DNA from 2 places in the Micromonospora sp. NPDC049049 genome. Region 2 is predicted to be linked to the other one. Evidence: riboswitches for the same ligand, from Rfam matches in the RefSeq annotation. Region 2 holds a riboswitch; the other holds the start of a gene.
The links. Region 2 has a riboswitch for S-adenosylmethionine ahead of AB0B68_RS01280 (aminotransferase class V-fold PLP-dependent enzyme). Riboswitches for the same ligand answer to the same signal wherever they lie in the genome.
Positions count from the first base shown of each region.

Region 1: another riboswitch for S-adenosylmethionine. It lies ahead of AB0B68_RS24140 (hypothetical protein); the one in region 2 lies ahead of AB0B68_RS01280 (aminotransferase class V-fold PLP-dependent enzyme).

Region 1 is NZ_JBEZEX010000026.1:58,171-67,473, reverse strand. Features, by position in the region: gene AB0B68_RS24155 (GNAT family N-acetyltransferase) at 1-853, shown strand, start outside; gene AB0B68_RS24150 (hypothetical protein) at 1,057-1,602, opposite strand; gene AB0B68_RS24145 (GyrI-like domain-containing protein) at 1,930-2,184, opposite strand; gene AB0B68_RS24140 (hypothetical protein) at 2,318-2,830, opposite strand; SAM riboswitch class IV at 2,859-2,979, opposite strand; gene AB0B68_RS24135 (hypothetical protein) at 3,054-3,236, shown strand; gene AB0B68_RS24130 (helicase-related protein) at 4,165-7,548, shown strand; gene AB0B68_RS24125 (AAA family ATPase) at 7,545-9,303, shown strand, end outside.
Region 2 is NZ_JBEZEX010000001.1:276,026-285,328, forward strand. Features, by position in the region: gene AB0B68_RS01270 (metal-dependent phosphohydrolase) at 1-510, opposite strand, end outside; gene AB0B68_RS01275 (FUSC family protein) at 617-1,852, shown strand; gene AB0B68_RS01280 (aminotransferase class V-fold PLP-dependent enzyme) at 1,877-3,136, opposite strand; SAM riboswitch class IV at 3,183-3,303, opposite strand; gene AB0B68_RS01285 (PrsW family intramembrane metalloprotease) at 3,327-4,817, shown strand; gene AB0B68_RS01290 (hypothetical protein) at 5,022-5,189, opposite strand; gene AB0B68_RS01295 (co-chaperone GroES) at 5,283-5,621, opposite strand; gene AB0B68_RS01300 (AI-2E family transporter) at 5,727-7,091, shown strand; gene AB0B68_RS01305 (ATP-dependent DNA helicase) at 7,210-9,303, opposite strand, start outside.

The DNA.
Region 1 (9,303 bases), on a different contig from region 2:
CCCCGCCGACCGTTACCTGGCCGAACTGGCCGAGGACATGTACCGGCCGGAATGGACATGGATCGCCGAGCATGACGGCCAGGTCGTGGGGCGGGCATTGTGGTGGGGGCCGAAGGGTAGCCCGCATCCCGTCGCGCTCGACTGCCTCGATGTGGATCCAGCCGTTGGCGACCGTGCCGCCGTCGCCGCCGAGCTGATCAGGGCGGCGCTGGCGGGGTTCCCGGAGCCGGTTCAGTACGAGATCAAGGTCACCGGTGGCTGGCGTGACGATCCGGCTACCTCGGCTGCGGTGGAGTGGCGGCGGGCGGCGGCGCACGCGGCGGGCCTCACCCGGGAGGTGGAGCGGCTGCAGTTCGAGTGGGCACCCGCCGACGGGGTGCCTCCCGCGGCCGGCAGACTGCGGTTCACCGAGGCCTCCGACGAGGAGTTCCTCGCGGTGTTCAGGAGAATCGCCGAGGGGAGCCTGGATGCCCAGACCCGTGCGAACCTGGCCGCCAAGGGCGTGGACGCGACCGCGCGCGAGGAGATGGACTTCTATCTCAGGGCGCCGGGCAAGCGGGAGTGGTGGCGGATCGCCTACACGCGCGAGGGCGAGGTGGCGGGCATGGCGATTCCCTCCGCGACCCCGTACAACGTGAACGTCGGCTATCTCGGGGTGGTGCCGGAGTTCCGCGGGCGCGGCTACGTGGACGAGGTGCTCGCCGAGATCACGCGCCTGCACGCAGCCAATGGGGAGTCGCGCATCACCGCCACCACCGACATGGGCAACGCGCCTATGGCGGCCGCTTTCGGTCGCGCCGGATACCGCACCACGGAAATCCGGATCAACCTCTCCAACGACATCCAGCCCTGAACGAGTAAGGGCCGAGGCCCTGGGACCAGGTGGGGACCACGCGAAAGTGTGAGCCCCTTTTTCTTCGTCGGCTGATGCGCGACACGTGTGCGCCAACTGATCTGCGACACCTCTGCGGCATGAGCATGTGGCAGGTGAGATCGAGCTGTGCCCGCTGTGCGACGTTGGGATGCGACCATGCTGCGGACCTCAGCGTCCGGCGGTCAGTTCTCCTCGGCGCCGGGGCCAAACGCCTCCTCGATCATCTCCGCGTACTCGATGTCGGTTGCGCCGCGCCACTCGCCGGTCGTCGGGTCCTGGACAAGCCATGGCTGGTACAGCGTGCCCTCGACCCACTTCGAGAACCAGTCAGCGATCGTCATGTGCTGCGGGAACGCGCAAGACACGCCGTCCGGGGCCGGGTTCGGGTCGTAGCCCCAAATCTGGCCGTCAGCGAGGTTGAGTTCACTGCTGATGCCGCAGCCCCAGTCGCACACAGTGAGGACGCCGCCCTTGAGTCCGGTCGGCGCGTCCGGGCCGCCAGTTTGATGTCCGTCCCTGAGGCCGAGGAGAGCGTATCCGGGGCCGAAGCCGCCGTTGCCGACCTTCAGATAGAGCCGGCGCAGCAGCGACGGCAGTGATCTCCCAGCCAGTTGTTCGGCCTCCGCGACTGCGGCAGGGGGCGCGGGTCGGAGCGGCGCCACCCGGCTGGGTGGCACCTCGTCGATGTACCCGCCGGCGGCGATGCGTCGGACCACCGCATCGAACACCTGGTCCTCTCTCGTCAACATGGCCCGCAGCGTAGCCGCACGGTTTGCGATTCATCCGTCGGCTCGTCTGCTGGGCTCACGCACCAGACCGACGGCGGCAAATCCCGACGCCCACCGATGTGCTCGTAGATTCATCGCGCTGTCGCGCATCACCTGGCAGAGATGTGTTACGCATCAGTTGTCGGATCACAAAAGTGTGAGCCCAGTGTCGGGCTCCACTTGATGTGTCACGGATCGCTGTCACTTGATCCGTGACACATCCGGTTGGACGATCATCAGATGGGCAGTGGACATGGGGTCGGCTGTAGGGGCCGGTCGGTTTCAGGCTCAGCCTTGCAGGGGCATCAGCAGGTCGATCCGGTCGTGGCCGCGGTAGTACTCGATGCTGGGGCGAGTGTCGTCTCGGTCTCCGGAGCGCCGCAGCTGTTCAAAGGTCGGGGTGAGCAGGGCGTAGGCGGCGGGTTGGGGACCATGCACGGTTGCGCTCAGGTATTGGCCTCCTGGCACGATGCCTGATTGCAGGCCGAGTTGGTCAGGGTCGTCGCCGTCTCGGATCTGGACGCAGCAGCGGTAGATGACCAACCGGCTGCTGTTTGCGGTAACAGCAGCCGGCTGGACTGGCGGTCAACGAGCAGTGGACAGGAATTCGTTCTGGGCCTGCCGGAGGCCGCTGAGATCGCTGGGTACGGGCATGACGCCGTAGCGGTCGAAGGCGTCAACGCTCGCTCCAAGCGACGGCGGCGAGTGCCGCTGCCACTCGGCCAGCGGCACGCTCGAAGCAGTCAGGCGTAGTGGCTGGGCGAGCCGGGCGAAACTCCACCTGCTGCCACTCGCGCAGCGAATTACCACGCCGCGCGGAAGCCACCAGCGAGGCGGCGACCACAGTGGTCGCAGCCGTCTGCGGCTGGATCACGTCGCCGTTCATGATCGAGTGTCGGCCCCGCGGCAGTGCGGCGCGGTGGCCGTACCGTTCTCCGACGACCTGGGAGACGTGTCGGCAGGTCCCGCAGGCCAGCCACGACCACCGGGTCCGGGTGGTCACCGTGTCCCGGACGCACAACCCACACAGGTCGAGGTCACCGGCGAGGTCCTGGCCCTGCCACTGCTGCTCCCACTCCGGGGTACGTGGCTGGCAGCGGCACCGCTGCTCGCGCGGAGCGCCGTCGCGGAGGTGCCCGCAGGTCAGGCAGACCGCGAAAGCAGTCAGGTCCAGCTCTTCGAATGGCACGATGAACTCGCTCTCCGGTGCCACGAGGCACCCGCTCTTGCCGTACCGCAGCTTGCGGTCGACCTGGTCTTCTCCCGGAGGCACCGTGCGCGGGTGGCGCGGTTGCCGGGTCAGCAAGCCGGGAGGCTTGACGCTGACCACTCTTGACGCCCAGGAAGCATAGAGATCATCGAGGCCGCGAGCAACCCCGGGTAACACGCGGGGGAGACCTGAGCAGACGGCGGTGGCGGAACTATCCGTCGGCGGCGAGTCGGAGCCGGGCAAGCAGGTCGGCGATTTCCCGGGTCAGCTCATGGTCTGGGCCGTAGACGACGCACAGGTCGTCGTGCAGCGGTTGAACCTCGTCTACGCCCTCGCCGATTTACTTCTTGATCGACCGAGCCATCTGTACGGCCATCGCTCGTGACGGGGGTGTGGACGACTAGGTCCGCCGCCCGGTGGTCTGCAACCTCATCCGCGACGCCCTTGAGTACACCTGCCACGAGCGGATCCGTATCCGAGACTTCCGTGCCGGGCGGCCGATCACGGAGACCGGCAGAGCCAGCCGTGAACCCAGAACACAATCTCGACGCTGCAGGTGAGCTGCTGATCCGACCGCCATCGAGCATGCGTCGTTGCCGGCAGCGCGGATCGGCCTGCCTGACCCGTCTCGCTGTAGAACAGCGGCTGCGGACTACTGGAAGCGGATCGCGCCATGCGTCGCCGGCCGGCCCATGCGCCACCAGCTACCGGTCCTGCCCGTCTAGGCCGGCGCCGAGGCACCTTCGAGGGCGTGCACCGTATGGCACGGCTTGTGCCAGGCCATGCATCACCACACGTACGGACTGACACCAACGGTCGCTGAACTTCGTGGCTGGCACGGAGATGTGGCTATGCTGCTGCACCGACTCTAGGAGCCCGGCACCAACATCTCGCCGCTCCTGTGACGCGATTCCACGGTGGGCCCCTCGGGTGAACAAGACCGGATCCGGTTAACGCCTGGCACAGCAACCTCGATTCGTGGTTCCTCCATTCGGGCGACGGTGCGGACGACCTTGGCAGCCTTGGTTCGGCCGACCAGGCACCCAATTGGTGGTGACCGTTGCTCACCTTGTGCTGATGGCCGCTCACTTGCATAGTCGCTCTACGGCTGCCTGCCGAGTTCTAGAGGGGAAGAACGTGTCAGAGCCACTTGAGTTTCTCCGCGACCGGGAACCCACCTGGGCGCTGCACGCCACGCCGACCGCCTGTGAAGTTCGCGCCCTGATCGAGCAGAGCACAAGAGGTCATTTCGGGACGGCGGCTTGGCTCTCCGGGGATGCCGTCCCGACCGGTCGCCAGCCTCAAATCGACACGTGGCCAAGCAAAGGGTCGCCTCGGCGATGACCACCTCTTCAACTGATGATGCCACGTTCGGCTATTTCCCGGATCACGAGCGAATCGATGTCGCGCTCGATCGAGGTCGCTTTACACGTGCGCTCGTCCTGGACACACCCGTTCGGTCGCTTGCCGACCAGGTGAGCGAGTGCCGGTTGTTGTGGCAGCCGGAAGTGGAGCTTCCCGAGGGCATCTACTGGTTCCAAGCGGTTGACGGTGGCCCGATCGTCCTGCAGGTCGCAGCCGGTGCCGCGCCAGGCGGCGGGATTGTGGTGTCCCCGTACGGCCTTGAGCCTGAGCATCCTCTGCTCGCCGCCTGGGCCTGGGCGGAGGAGTTGTGGCACAAGGCTGTGACGGTCCCCGCGCCGCTATTCACGGTAAATGATGCTGCCCTGACTCATCCCGGGGGCGCGGACGTGGTAGTGCGCGACCGCAAGTTTCTCCGCGAGCACTGGACGTACACCGTGATGGTCGAAGGTCGGCAGCAGGACGTGGTGGAGCCCCGGCTGCGGCCGCGTCCGCAGGTCGAAACCCCTCCTACGTGGGTGACCCGTGAGCCAACGCCGGCGAGCAGGTTCGGTGCCACGCTCACGCGCGCGAAGCTGCTGGGCAAGTTCGCCAACACGCTCTTTTCGTTCCGCGCCACACGCACGACGTTCCGGCCCTACCAGTTCAAACCGGTGCTCAAGCTCCTGCAAACCGGCAAAGCGAGGTTGCTCATCGCCGACGAGGTGGGCCTCGGCAAGACCATCGAGGCAGGTCTCATCTGGACCGAGCTTGAGGCTCGCGGAGAGGCAGACCGAGTCCTGATCGTCTGCCCGTCGAGTCTCCTCGGCAAGTGGAAGGAGGAGATGGAGGACCGCTTCGAGTTCGAGCTCACGGAGCTCGACAGCGGGGCCCTCAAGTCCTTCCTCGAACGCCACCAGCAAAACCGGCTGCCTACTCGCCAGGCCTACATCTGCAGTCTCGAACGCCTGCGTACCTGGGGCGGACTGGAGGACTTGCAGGCCGTGCCGCCCGAGTTCGACCTGGTGATCGTCGATGAGGCGCACGCCATGCGCAACCAGGACACCAAGAGCTACGCGCTCGGCACGGAGCTCGCGGATTGGGCTGCGAACCTGGTCTTTCTCACCGCGACGCCGATCAACCTCCACGAGCAGGACCTGCTCAACCTCCTTGAACTTCTCGTGCCCGAGGACTACGGGAGCAGCCTGGACCTGCAGCTACGACTGGAGCCCAATCGGATCATCAACGCCGTCACTGCCAGGCTCGGCGAGAAGGGAGCCCGCGGTCGGCAGCTAAAGCGCCAACTCGATGAGCTCAGGACCACGTCACTCGGCGCTCCGCTTATGCGACGACCCGACTTCGGGCTCTTGCGGGACGTACTGACCAAGGACGAGCTGACGCCCCGCGACATCGTCGACGCCAAACGTTACCTGGCGGGGCTGAACACTCTCTCCACCGTCATCACGCGCACGAAAAAGGTCGAGGTCGACGATCAGAAGGCCAAGCGCACCGAAGATCGGCAACCGGTTGAGTGGACCAATGCCGAGTCAGCCTTCTACTCGGAGTACGTCCAATGGTGCGCGAACCGCGCAGCGGCGATGGACAGCAGCCTCTATTTCGCGATGCAGATGCCCCTACGCCTGGCAAGCGCATGCCTGCCCATGGCGCGTCAGGCGGTCCTCGACCCGGGCGACTTCGGGGAGATCACCGACGCCGACTCGGATGCGGCCGCCTACCGGCTCGAGCCGCACGCCGACCTCATTGCGGCCGCGCAGCGTCTCCCCGACGACGTCGACACCAAGTTCGACGCCCTTCGCAAGGTGCTGCAAGGGCTGAACCGGCAACAGCGCCGGGCTCTGCTATTTACGCACTCCCGCCCCACCCTGGCCTACCTTGCCGATCGTCTCGGCGCTGAGCTCAAGGTCGCTGTCATGCACGGTGGTGTCAGCCGCGAAGCCCGGCGTCACATCATGCGCGACTTTCGTGCTGGTGCCTATGACCTTGTGCTGGCCAACCGTGTAGCGAGCGAAGGTCTGGACTTCGAGTTCTGCTCAGCGGTGATCAACTATGACCTGCCGTGGAACCCCATGGAGATCGAGCAGCGCATCGGCCGCATTGACCGGATTGGGCAGAAGGAGGAGACCATCCTCGTTGTCAACTTCGTCAACGAGGAGACCATTGACGAGAGAATCCTTGCCCGCCTGCTGGATCGCATCGATATTTTTGAATCGTCTATCGGTGCTTTGGAGCCCATCATCTCCGCTCAGGCGCCGCGGGCGCTACAGGCGGGATTCGACTTCGCACTCACTGAGGCGCAGCGGGCGCAGAAGGTCCACGAGGCGTTGACCGCGATTGAGGAGCAGCGCGCCGGCTTGCGAGACGTCTCGGACGCGTCTAGCGCCCTGCTGGTGAGCAACGACGTCGATGTCGCAGGGCTTGAAGACGACCTGGTGCGGACCGGCCGCTACATCGGGCAGCGCGAGCTCGCGCTGCTGCTCGACGACTGGGCACGCACCGATGCGTCGACCGGAGTGAGGATCTCCTCAGATGGCCTGACCCTGGAGCTACGTGGCAACGCCGCCATGGCGGCCCGCGTTGACGACCTCGCCAAGTCCTCACAGCGCTCCCGTGCCGAGACTCGTTCGATCTCTTCGCAGTTGCGCAACGAACTGCCGCTCACGCTCGTGCTCGACCAGGAACACGCCCGCGCTAACGGCGGCACCCTGCTCACCGCAACAAGCCCGCTCACTATGGCCGCTGCCTCCATCCCCGACCACCGCCAGGCACGTTTCGCATCGTTGCGAATCTTCGCAGAACCGACTGAGGTCTCACTCGGCACCTACGTCATTGTCCTCGCGACGGCGGCGACGGCGTCGCGACGTGGCGACGAGATCTGGGGTGCCGCCGTCACCGACACCGGACGCAATGCCGGCGAAGGACCCGCGAACGCGCTACTGGCAGCGCTTGCGGAGGGCAGGCTTGCCGATGCGCCGCTCCCGGCCATCGACCGGCTTCCCAGGCTCGCCGAGCGCGCGACGAATCATCTGCACCTTCGGCACTTGGAGGAGCAGGCTCGGCGCGACCGCGAGTTCGACGCGCTGCAGGAGGCGCGGATCGCCACGATCACCGCACAGCACCAGCGCAAGCTGGCGACAATCCGCAAGCGGATCGAGACTGCACTATCTCGGGGTCGCGCGCTCCGCGCCGTCGCGGGGTTCCGCGGCCAAGAACGCCGCGCAGAGGAGAAGTTCACCGCATTGATCGAAGAGATCCGTACGGCCGGCCAGCCCGAGATCAGGCTGGAACCGCTCGCCGCATGTGTTGTTCAGATTGTCGGCCCGACGGAGGCGGAATGAGCCTGGGAAGGAAACAGCTCGATCTTGAGGACGAACGGACCGCCCAGAAGCGCTATCGCCGCAAGGTTCAGGCCCTGGCCAGCAGGCCCATCACGCATGCGGGATCGCGCAACAATTTCTGGACTGGTAACGGATTGCCGCAAAGTCGCGTCATGCCGTTCGGTGCTCTCGTCGGTCGCGTCGCCCTGCGCAAGCCTGACGAGGAGCTTCTCAACGGGCAGGGTGACTTCTACATCGGCGAAGCCTACGCCAACCTCGACGGCGTATACGTTTTCAGCTGGGCAGCCCCGGTCGCCTGCACGTTCTTCCGCGGGTCGCGTCACCACGAGTTCTGCGACGAGGTCGCCGTCATCCGCGCCTTCGAGCACGGGGGCGACGACATCGTCGACTTCGACGACGAGCGCGTGTGCGAGGACGGACCAGAGCAACCTTTTCGCAAGCGCACACTCACCGTTCCCGCCGCGCCGAGCCGTACGCTCCGCCCACCCACGCAGCCCCGCGAAGCGCCACCAACGATGCCGCCGGCAGTCCACGAGCCCAGATCGTCGCGCAGCTTGTCCTCCGCCGGAAGCGCTGCCGCCCCTGAGTCGCAGCCCGGCGGCCAGGCTTCTTCGACCGTACGCCCACAGGCTCATGCCCCGAGCCTGCCCGCACAGACCGGCCGCCCTGCCGCCTCGCCTGTACGTGCATCGGCCCTGCTGCGTGCACGCCTCGCCGCGCCCCGTACGAAGAGCCTCGCTCCCGTACTCGCCACGCTTCAACCGGACCAGTACGACCTCGTCAGCGCGCCAGCAATGGAGAGCATGATCATCGAGGGTCAACCCGGCACCGGCAAAACCATCATCGCCTCGCACCGGGCCGCCTACCTGATCAACGACGACACTCCCGAGGAGAACACCCTCGACGGGGACGTCCTGATCGTTGGACCGACCCGCGGATATTCGCGGCACGTCCAAGCGGCGATCGATCGGCTGACCGGCGGATCACCACGAGTCCGTGTCCTTTCCCTGCCTGAGGTCATGCTTCACATCCTCGGTGAGCGAAGCGAACCCCGGGGAAGCATCTCCCGGTCTTGGCAGGATGTCGATCAACAGCTGGCCATGTTCGTGCGCGCTACGGTTACGCGACTGAAGACCGCAGGAACGCGGCCGACATGTGACGACGTCTATGATTTCTTACGCCGCAACGGCAGCAGCGAGCAGCCGGTGACAGGAGATCCGGAGTGGGCCGCCTACCTGCGTAGGCTTCCCCCTGCCCGGGACGCGCTGACCATGCGCGCGCACATCCCAATGCTCGCGACCGTCCAATGGGAGGTCGCCAAGCCAGCCGACCTCGTCGGCATCGAGCACATCATCGTCGATGAGGCGCAGGACGTGACGCCGCTGGAGTGGGACCTCCTGGCGTCGATGAACGAGGCTCACGCATGGACCATCGTCGGTGACCTCAACCAGCGTCGCTCCGATCACACGTTGGCGTCCTGGCGACAGATCCTCGATCTGCTGGCCATCCCGTACGGCGATCCTCCGATCCGTCGGCTGGACCGTGGATACAGGTCCACCCGGCCGATCCTTCAGTACGCTAACCGGCTTCTTCCCGCTGCGGAGCGTGCGGTCCTGGCCTTCCAAGAGGAAGGACCGGAGCCGACCGTCGAGAAGTGCAAGTCCTCGGATGTAGCTGCTTCACTGGTGCGCGAGCTCGCCCGCCTGCACGCCGCCTATCCCGAGGGCACTGCGGCCGTCATCACCGCCGAGCCGA
Region 2 (9,303 bases):
AGCCCGGAAGGCCGGCTCCGGCACGTGGGCGTACTCCCGGCGGATCGCCGCCGCGTAACGCTCGTAGCTGGCCGGCGGCGCGGCCAGCACGGCCAGGTCCGCATCGCACAGCAATGCCCCGTCCCGGTCGCCCGGCGCTACCGTGTGCCCGGCGGTGAGCAGCACCAGCCGGCGCACCTCGGCCACCGTGGGCGCCGGCACCCCGAGCCCGGTGAGCACGCTCTCGGCCAGCGCGGCGCTGTCCCGTTCGTTGGCGTCGCCGTCGGCCCGGGGGTCGTACACCGCGTCGTGGAACCAGGCCGCCAGCCGGACCGCATCGGCCTGGGCGGCCAGGTCGGCGTGCTGGTCCACCACATCGAGCACCGCCGTCAGGTGGGCCACCGTGTGGTAGTGCCGGTGCGGCTCCCGCCAGCGGGCGATCAACTGCTCGCCGGCCCTGGTGGTCTCCGGCTCGTGCCTCGCGCCGGCACCCCGGGCCGCCGCGCGCCACCGGTCCAACAGATCAACCACCGCCCGAGTCTGCCGCATCCGCCCGCGACGCGCGGGTAGGGAGGGTTCAGCGGGGCCACCACGGGTAGTCGCGCCCATGGCCGTGGCCCGGGACAAGCGACAGCCGATGGTGCGACGTACCGCGCTGCGCGACGGTTTGGTGGACATCGACGGCGCACGGATCGCCGAGGCCACCGAGCAACTGCGCCACCGCAGCCGGGCTACCCTGCACGATCGGCTGCACCGGGTACGGATGGCCGGCGGACTCGCGGTGCAGGCCGGGCTCGCCGCCGGGCTCGCGTACCTGATCTCGCACAAGGTGCTCGGCAACCCGCAACCGGTCTTCGCCCCGATCTCCGCGGTCGGCACCCTGGCCGCGTCGGTCGGTCAGCGGTTCCGCCGGACGGTGGAGCTGATCGTCGGGGTGGGGGTTGGGGTTTTCGTCGGCGACCTCCTGATCTACCTGCTCGGCACCGGGGCGTGGCAGCTCGGCCTGGTGGTCACCGTGGCGATCCTGCTCACCATCTTCGCCGGAGCGAGCGTGGCCATCGTCATCCAGGCGGCGGCCACGGCGGTGCTGATCGTGACGCTGAGCCCGTCGACCCAGAACCTGGAGATCCCCCGCTTCGTCGACGCGTTCCTCGGCGGTGGGATCGCGCTGCTGGTCACGGCGTTGCTGCTGCCACTGAACCCACTCCGGGTGATCAACCGGGCGGCCCGTCCCGCCCTGGACCTGCTCGCCGCCCAGCTCGACGCCACCGCCGACGGGCTGCGCAACCGGGACCGCGCCACCATCCAGGCAGCACTGGAGAGGCTGCGCAACAACAAGGAGGAGCTGGCCACGCTGGGCGAGGCGATCGAGGGGGCGAAGGAGACCGCCACCCTCTCCCCGGCCCGCTGGCACCGCCGCGACGAACTGACCCACTACGCCGAGGCGGCCGACCCGATCGACCGGGCGATGCGCAACAGCGGCACCCTGATCCGCCGATCCGTCACGCTGGTCGAGGACGACGAACCGGTACCCGATCCGATGCCGGACGCGATCGGTCACCTCGCCGAGTCGGTCCGGCTGCTCAAGCACGAGTTCGCCGCCGGTGAGGAGCCGGAGGAGGCCCGGGAGCGGTCGCTGCGGGCGGTCAGCGAGTCCGGCCGGGCGTACGGCGCCGGGGTGGGGTTCTCCGGCAGCGTGGTGATCGCCCAGATCCGGACGACAGCGAGCGACCTGCTGGTCGCCTCCGGCATCGAGCAGGAGGAGGCGAACCGGTGGATCCGCACCGCCTTCGGGGAGCAGGAGCGCCCGGTCGGTGAGCCAGCCGAGCCCGGCGAGACGCCGAAGCCACCCACCGCCCCGCCGGTCGGCTGAGCGGAAACGACCGCCGGGCGGGCCTCAGGCCAGCTCGGCCAGGGCCGCGAGCAGCCGGTCCACCTCGGCGGCCGTGCTGCCCAGCCCGATGCTGGCACGCAGCGCGGTGGGCGGCAGGTCCCGCCGGCCGGTACGCCCCGCCGCCTCGCCGAGCAGACGCCGGGCCAGGGGGTGGGCACAGAACAACCCGTCCCGTACGCCGATGTGGTGCTCGGCGGCCAGCCGGGTGGCCACCTCGGTGGAGTCCCAGCCGGCGACCACGAACGAGACGATGCCGACCCGGGGCGCGTCCGGGCCGAAGGTGCGCAGCTCGACGACGTGCGGCAGGGCGGCGAGGCCGCTCCGTAGCCGGGCCAGCAGGGCCTGCTCGTGGGCGGCCAGCGCGCCCTGGTCCGCCTCGTCGAGCGCCCTGCACACCGCCGCCAGCGCGACCGCTCCGAGCAGATTCGGGGTGCCGCCCTCGTGTCGGGCCGGGCCGGTCGCCCAGGTCACGTCGTGGGTGGCCGGCCCGACGTGGCTGGTGGCGCCACCGCCGGCCAGGTAGGGCGGGGCGGCGTCCAGCCAGTCGGCGCGACCGATCAGCACGCCCGCGCCGAACGGCGCGTACAGCTTGTGACCGGACACGGCCAGGTAGTCGACGTCCAGCGCGAGCAGGTCGACCGGAGCGTGCGGGGCGAGCTGCGCGGCGTCGAGCACGATCCGGGCACCGTGCCGGTGCGCCACCCGCGCCAGTTCGGCGACCGGCCACCGCTCACCCGTCACGTTGCTCGCACCGGTCACCGCTACCAGCACCGGCAACGCCGGGCTGCTGCCCCGGCGCAGCTCGGTGAGGGCGGCGGCGAGATCGCGTACCGCCCCGTCGGGGTCGCTGGGCACCGGCAGCCGCACCGACCCGCGCGGCCAGGGCAGCAGGTTGGCGTGGTGTTCGGAGGCGTTCGTGACCACTGTGGTGCCGGCCGGCACGGCCCGTGCCAGCAGGTTGAGCGCGTCGGTGGTATTGCGGGTGAAGATCACATGATCGTCGGCGCGAGCGCCGAAGAAGTCCCCGATCGTCTGCCGGGCCTGCTCGTACGCGAGGGTGCAGCGCCGCGACAGCGCTCCCGCTCCGCGATGCACGCTGGCGTACCAGGGCAGCAGCTCGGCCACCGCGTCGGCGGCGGCCCGCGCGCACGGCGCACTGGCCGCGTAGTCCAGGTTGATCTCGCCGGGCACGCCGAGGACGTCGAGCGACGCGGACGGCACGGTGGGCAGGCTGGGCAGCGAGGGTACGAGAGTGACGGACACGCCGGAACCTCCGGGGTCAGGGACCCCGGGTGCGACATCGGGACGGGGTCCGCGCTTGCCCAGCACACCGATCGGGCTGGGCCCGGTCATCACCCGGGGCACCCCACCGCGAACTCGACGAGGGTTGCCGGCCAGCAAGCCGGGGCTTGACGCTGGCGCTCGTGACCTGCCGGCAGCATAGCGGCTACCGATGCGACCGAACCAGCCGGCGGCGGATGGCTACGCTGACCGCATGGCCGACACCCCGCCCGGTTCACCGCTGCCGCCTGCGCCCGCAGCCCCGCCCGCGCCCGCCGGCCCGCCCATGGGTGAGACGCCGCGAATGCCGCTGCGCCGACTGGGCTGGCGGCGGTTCCTGGTGCTGGCCGGGGTGGTGCTGTTGATCGCGGCGTGCGCGGTCTTCATGGTCTTCACGCTCGGCCAGTCGCTCGGTGCGCAGGCCCTGCTGATCGGGGTGGTCGCCGCCATTCTGCCGGTGCCGGTGCTGGTCGGCTGCTTCCTCTGGCTGGACCGGTACGAACCGGAGCCGCTGAAGTATCTGATCTTCTGCTTCGCCTGGGGAGCGTTCGTCTCCACCGCCGCATCGCTCACCGTGAACGATTTCGCGGCCAACCGCTTCGCCGACTGGGGCCTGCCGTCGGCGCTCACCGGGGTACTGGTGGCGCCGTTCATCGAAGAGCTGACCAAGGCGCTGGGCCCGATCCTGCTGCTGGTGTTCCGCCGCCGTGAGTGGTCGGGGATCACCGACGGCCTGGTCTACTGCGGGCTCTCCGCGGTCGGCTTCGCGATGGTGGAGAACATCCTCTACCTGGGCGGGTTGGGCTACGCGTCCGGCGCCGACCGGTACGGCCCGGCCACCGGCATCCAGCAGGTCATCGCGATCTTCATCCTGCGGATCCTGCTGTTCGGGTTCGCCCATCCCCTTTTCACCTCGATGACCGGTGTCGGGTTGGGCATCGCCTCCCGGACGGCGGACCGGCGCATCCGGGTGCTCGCCCCGATCGCCGGCCTGCTGCTGGCGATGATGCTGCACGGCACGTGGAACCTGCTGCCCACGCTGACCCAGGCCACCGGCGAGGCCATGATCATGCTGTACGGCTTCCTGGGCCTCATGGTGCCGGTCTTCTTCGGCACCGTGGGGCTGGCGCTGTGGCTGCGCGCCTGGGAGGGGCGACTCACCGAGCGGGTCCTGCCCGACTACGTACGCGCCGGCTGGCTCAGCCCGCCCGAGGTGGCCGCCCTGAGCAGTCTCGGCCGGCGGCACGCAGCCCGCAGTTGGGCGCGACGGGTGGCCGGCGACGCCGGGGTGCGGGCGATGCGGGGCTACCAGTCCGCCGCCACCCGGCTGGCCCTGCTGCGCGACGGGGCGCTGCGCGGCCTGGACCGCAAACCCGCCGACCAGGAGCGGACCGCCCGCGAGGAGCGGGAACTGCTGGACGCGATCACCGGATACCGGTCGTTCTTCGTGGGTCGGGACCCGCAGGCCCCGGCGGGGGTCTGGGACGGCAGCCGCTACCACCTGCGCTTCCCGGACGGCACCGAGCGCGCGGTGGACGCGCCGGACGAGCCGGTGGTGCCGATCCCGGTGGTGCTGGCCCCCGCCCCGGCTCCGATGGGTTACGCCCCGCCCGGTGGGCCCGGCCTGCGCCCGGCCTCCCCCTGGCCCCCAACGCACCCCTGACACCGCCGGCTACCGCCCAACCAAAGCAGCGCAGCAAGGCGCGGCAGGCCCACGCCCCGCGCCCGCGCCGCCCCCGCCCGCGCCGATCTTGCAGTTTCGGTCGTCGAAAAGCGTGGAATGCCCTCTACGCCGGGACAGTAAGTGCAAGATCGCGGATCGGCGTGGCGTGGCGTGGCGTGGCGTGGCGCGTGGCCTCGCTGGGCGTCAGGTCATCAGCGAGGTTAGGAAGTCGCCGAGGCCCTGGAACATTGCGATCAGCGCGGCGCCGATCGCCCGGAACATCTGCGCGGCGCCGTCCGGCCGAAAGGCCATGAAGTAGATCAGGAACGCGACACTGCCCCAGGTCAAGAGCTTCTTCACGAATACCGGCATCGTCCCTCCCCAGGGCCACGGTCGCCGGATGGCTTCCCGTCGTGCGGCTGGGCAAACGGTGCGCGACGGGGCCTGGTGGCCGGGGGAGGTGCGTCAGAGGTAGAGGCCGGTCGAGTCGTTCTCGATCCGCTCGGCGGCTACGGCGTGCACGTCCCGCTCCCGCAGCAGCACGTAACCGCGGCCGTGCAGCTCGACCTCGGAGCGCTCGTCCGGGTCGAAGAGCACCCGGTCGCCGGAGACGATGGCGCGCACGTTCGGCCCCACCCCGACCGCGGTGGCCCAGGCGAGGCGCTTGCCGACCGCTGCGGTCGCCGGAATGACGATGCCAGCGGTGGAGCGGCGTTCGCCCTCGCTGCCCTCCATCCGCACCAGCACGCGGTCGTGCAGCAGGCGGATCGGCAGGCCGGCGTCGAGATCGTTGTCGGCGGTCACGTCGCAGACGCTACCGTGTGGCCGACGGTGGCCGGCCGGTGGTTACGCCGGAGGTGGTCGGGGCATTGTGTGGTGGAACCGCCCTACGGTGTCGGGAACGGACGTATGCTGTCCGACCTGTCGCCGTCGGCGGGCCGGGTTTTCTGCCAGGAGGTGCGCTTGAGCCGCTTCGAGCGGGTACGCGGGCGGCTTCGCCGCGCCTACCAGTCACGACAGGAGTCGGCGCCTGCCGACGAGGGCGCCGCGAGTGACGCGTTGAACGACGCGTCGGAGGCGGCCCGGGTGGCGTCGCCGGCCGTGCCGGGGCCGACCGCGCCGCCGAGCGCCGCTGTCTACGGCGCGGAACCTCCGGTGGACCTGCACAGCTCCACCTCCAGTCGGGACGACGCCGACGTTCCGCACGGGTTGCGGATCGCCGCCGCGTGGTGTTGGCGACTGATCGTGATCGGCGTGGTGGCCTGGGCGCTGCTGCGGATCGTCGGCACGGTCAAGATCGTGATCATTCCGCTGGCCATCGCGCTGCTGCTCTCCGCACTGCTCGCCCCTGCGGTGGGCTGGTTGCTGCGGGTCCGGTTCCCCCGGTCGCTGGCGACGGCGGTGGTGCTGGTCGGCGGCCTGGCCGCGGTGATCGGCACGCTGACGCTGGTGGTCAACGAGTTCATCCGTGGCGTACCGGAGCTGAGCGAGAAGTCCTCGGAGGGCGTCCGGCAGATCCAGAACTGGCTGAAGACGGGCCCGCTGCACCTCTCCGACACCCAGCTCGACCGCTACATCGACGAGGCGCAGGCCTGGATCAACAACAACACCTCAAGGTTCACCAGCGGCGCGCTGAGCACCGCCGCGACGCTGGCCGAGGTGCTGACCGGCACGCTGCTGGTGCTCTTCGCGACGTTCTTCTTCCTGCGCGACGGCAACCGGATCTGGCGGTTCCTGGTCCGGCTGCTGCCGGTGGCCGCCCGGTGGAAGGTCGACGACGCCGGCCGCGCCTCCTGGCAGACGCTCGTCGCCTACGTCCGCGCGACAGTGCTTGTCGCCTTCATCGACGCGGTCGGCATCGGCATCTTCCTGGTCGCCTTCGACATCCCGTTCGCCTTCCCGCTGGCCGCGCTGGTCTTCCTCGGCGCGTTCATCCCGATCGTCGGTGCGGCGCTCTCCGGCGGCGTGGCGGTGCTGGTGGCCCTCGTCGACAGCGGCCCGGTCACCGCGTTGATCATCCTGGGCGCGGTGATCGGCGTGCAACAGATCGAGGGGCACGTGCTCCAGCCGCTGATCATGGGCCGGGCGGTCGCCCTGCACCCGCTCGCGGTGATCATCGGTATCGCCGCCGGCGTCGTCCTCGCGGGCATCACCGGCGCGCTGGTCTCCGTGCCGCTCATCGCGGTGCTGAACACCGCGGTCCGCCGGCTTGCCGCCCGCAGGGTGCCGGACACCCCGCCCGACGCCGTGGTCGTCGCCTCCCAGGCCCCCTAGGGCCGCGATCACGCAGGATCACGGAAAGAGTGGCCTCCCGCCAGCGGGAGACCACTCTTTCCTTGTTGTAGCGCGATCGTGGGCCGGTCAGAGCGGCCCAGGTGCGGCGCGGCGAGGGTCAGGACTTGGCGAGGCGTTCCAGTGCGCCTCGGGCCACCTCGGGGCGGGTCGTGTACCAGAACGGGGGCAGCGAGCGGCGCAGGAACGGCCCGTAGCCCCGCGCCGTCTCCAGTCGGGAGTCGAGCACCGCGACCACGCCCTTGTCGCCGGTCGCCCGGATCAGCCGGCCCACGCCCTGGGCCAGCCTCACCGCCGCGATCGGCACGCTGACCGCTGCGAAGCCGGAGCCGCCGCCCGCGTCCACCGCCGCCGCGCGGGCCGCCGCCAGCGGTTCGTCCGGGCGGGGGAAGGGCAGCCGGTCGATGACGACGAGCTGACAGGCGTCGCCCGGCACGTCCACCCCCTGCCAGAGCGACATCACCCCGAACAGGCAGCTGGCGCGCTCCTCGCGGAAGCGACGCACCAGCAGCGGCAGCGCCTCCTCGCCCTGAAGCAGGACCGGCAGGTCGGTCCGCGCACGCAACAGCTCCGCCGCCTGCTGCGCGGCCCGCCGGGAGGAGAAGAGCCCGAGAGTACGACCACCGAGCGCCTCGACCAGCCCGAGCAGTTCCTCCCCGGCAGCATCGGGCAACCCGGAGACGCTGGGGCGGGGGAGGTGCGCGGCGACGTACAGGATGCCCTGCCGGGCGTAGTCGAACGGCGAACCGACGTCGAGTGACCGCCACCCGGGGCCCTCGGTGGCCGGGACGACGGCGTTCGGGGTGACCTCGCCGGCGAGGCGACGGCCGGGCGCTTCGGCAGCCGGCCGGCCGGGGCCGGTGCGGGCGGCCTGTGCGGCCGCGGCGGGGGTCGGCGGGGCGGGCGGTGGCGCGTCCAGTCCGAGGGCACGGGCTACCGTGTCGAACCGGCCGCCCAGCGCCAGGGTCGCCGAGGTGGCCACGACGGTGCGTTCGTCGTACAGGTGGGTGGCGAGGGTGCCGGCCACCGACAGCGGCGCGACCACCAGCGCCCGGCGGTTGCCGCTGTCGTTCTTCTCCACCCAGGCCACGTCGTGGTCGCCCTCCTCCAGCAGCCGCTGCGCGGTGGTGGAGAGCTCGTCCAGGGCGGCCTTGGCCTGCTGCTTACGGACCGGGTCGGGGTCGTCGGCCTTGATGTCGCCGATCGCGTCCAGGGCGGAGCGGGTCGCCGCGTCGAGCAGCGTGCACGCCTCCCGCAGTGGCGTCGGCAGCCCCGCGGTGATCCGCCCGGCCGGCGCCTCGGCCAGCCCGACCGCCAGGGCGTCCCCGGCGGCGGTGAGCGCCTCGGCGGTCTCCGGGCGCAGCAGCGTACGGGCCCGCCGGGTGGTCCGGTCGATCAGCTCGGGCACCAGCTCCGCCTGGGCGGCGGAGGAGACGCGGTCAGCCAGCTCGTGCGCCTCGTCGACGATGAGCAGCTTGTGCGGCGGCACGATGTGCCGGTCGGCGAGCATGTCGACAGCGAGCAGGCTGTGGTTGGTCACCACGATGTCGGCCTCCCGGGCGCGGGCCCGCGACGCCTCGGCGAAGCACTCCTGCCCGAACGGGCAACGGGCCGCGCCGACGCACTCGCGGGCCGGCATCGACACCAGCCGCCAGGCCTGGTCTTCGACGCCCGGGTCCAGCTCGTCCCGGTCGCCGGTGGCGGTCTTCTCGGCCCAGTCGCGCAGCCGCTCGATCTGCTTGCCCAGCCGGCCCGCCTCACCGAGCCACTTCACCGCGCCGCCGGGGCGCGCCGCGGGGGCGTCGAAGAGGGTGTCCTCCGGCTCCTCCTCGGTGGAGTTGTCCAGTCGGGCGAGGCAGAGGTAGTGATGGCGGCCCTTGAGCACGGCGAAGGTGGGCCGACGGCCGAGCACCGGCTCGACCGCGTCGGCGAGCCGGGGCAGGTCGTGGTCGACCAGCTGGGACTGCAACGCCAGGGTGGCAGTGGAGACCACCACCGGACCGTCCACAGTGAGCGCCGGCGCGAGGTACGCCAGCGACTTGCCGGTGCCGGTGCCCGCCTGCACGAGCAGATGCTCGCCGCCGGCCACGCACTCCTCGATCGCCGTGGTCATCTGCAGTTGGCCGGGGCGCTCCGCGCCGCCTGGCACCGCGCCGACCGCCGCCGCCAGCAGCTCGGTGCCACTGGGTCGGGC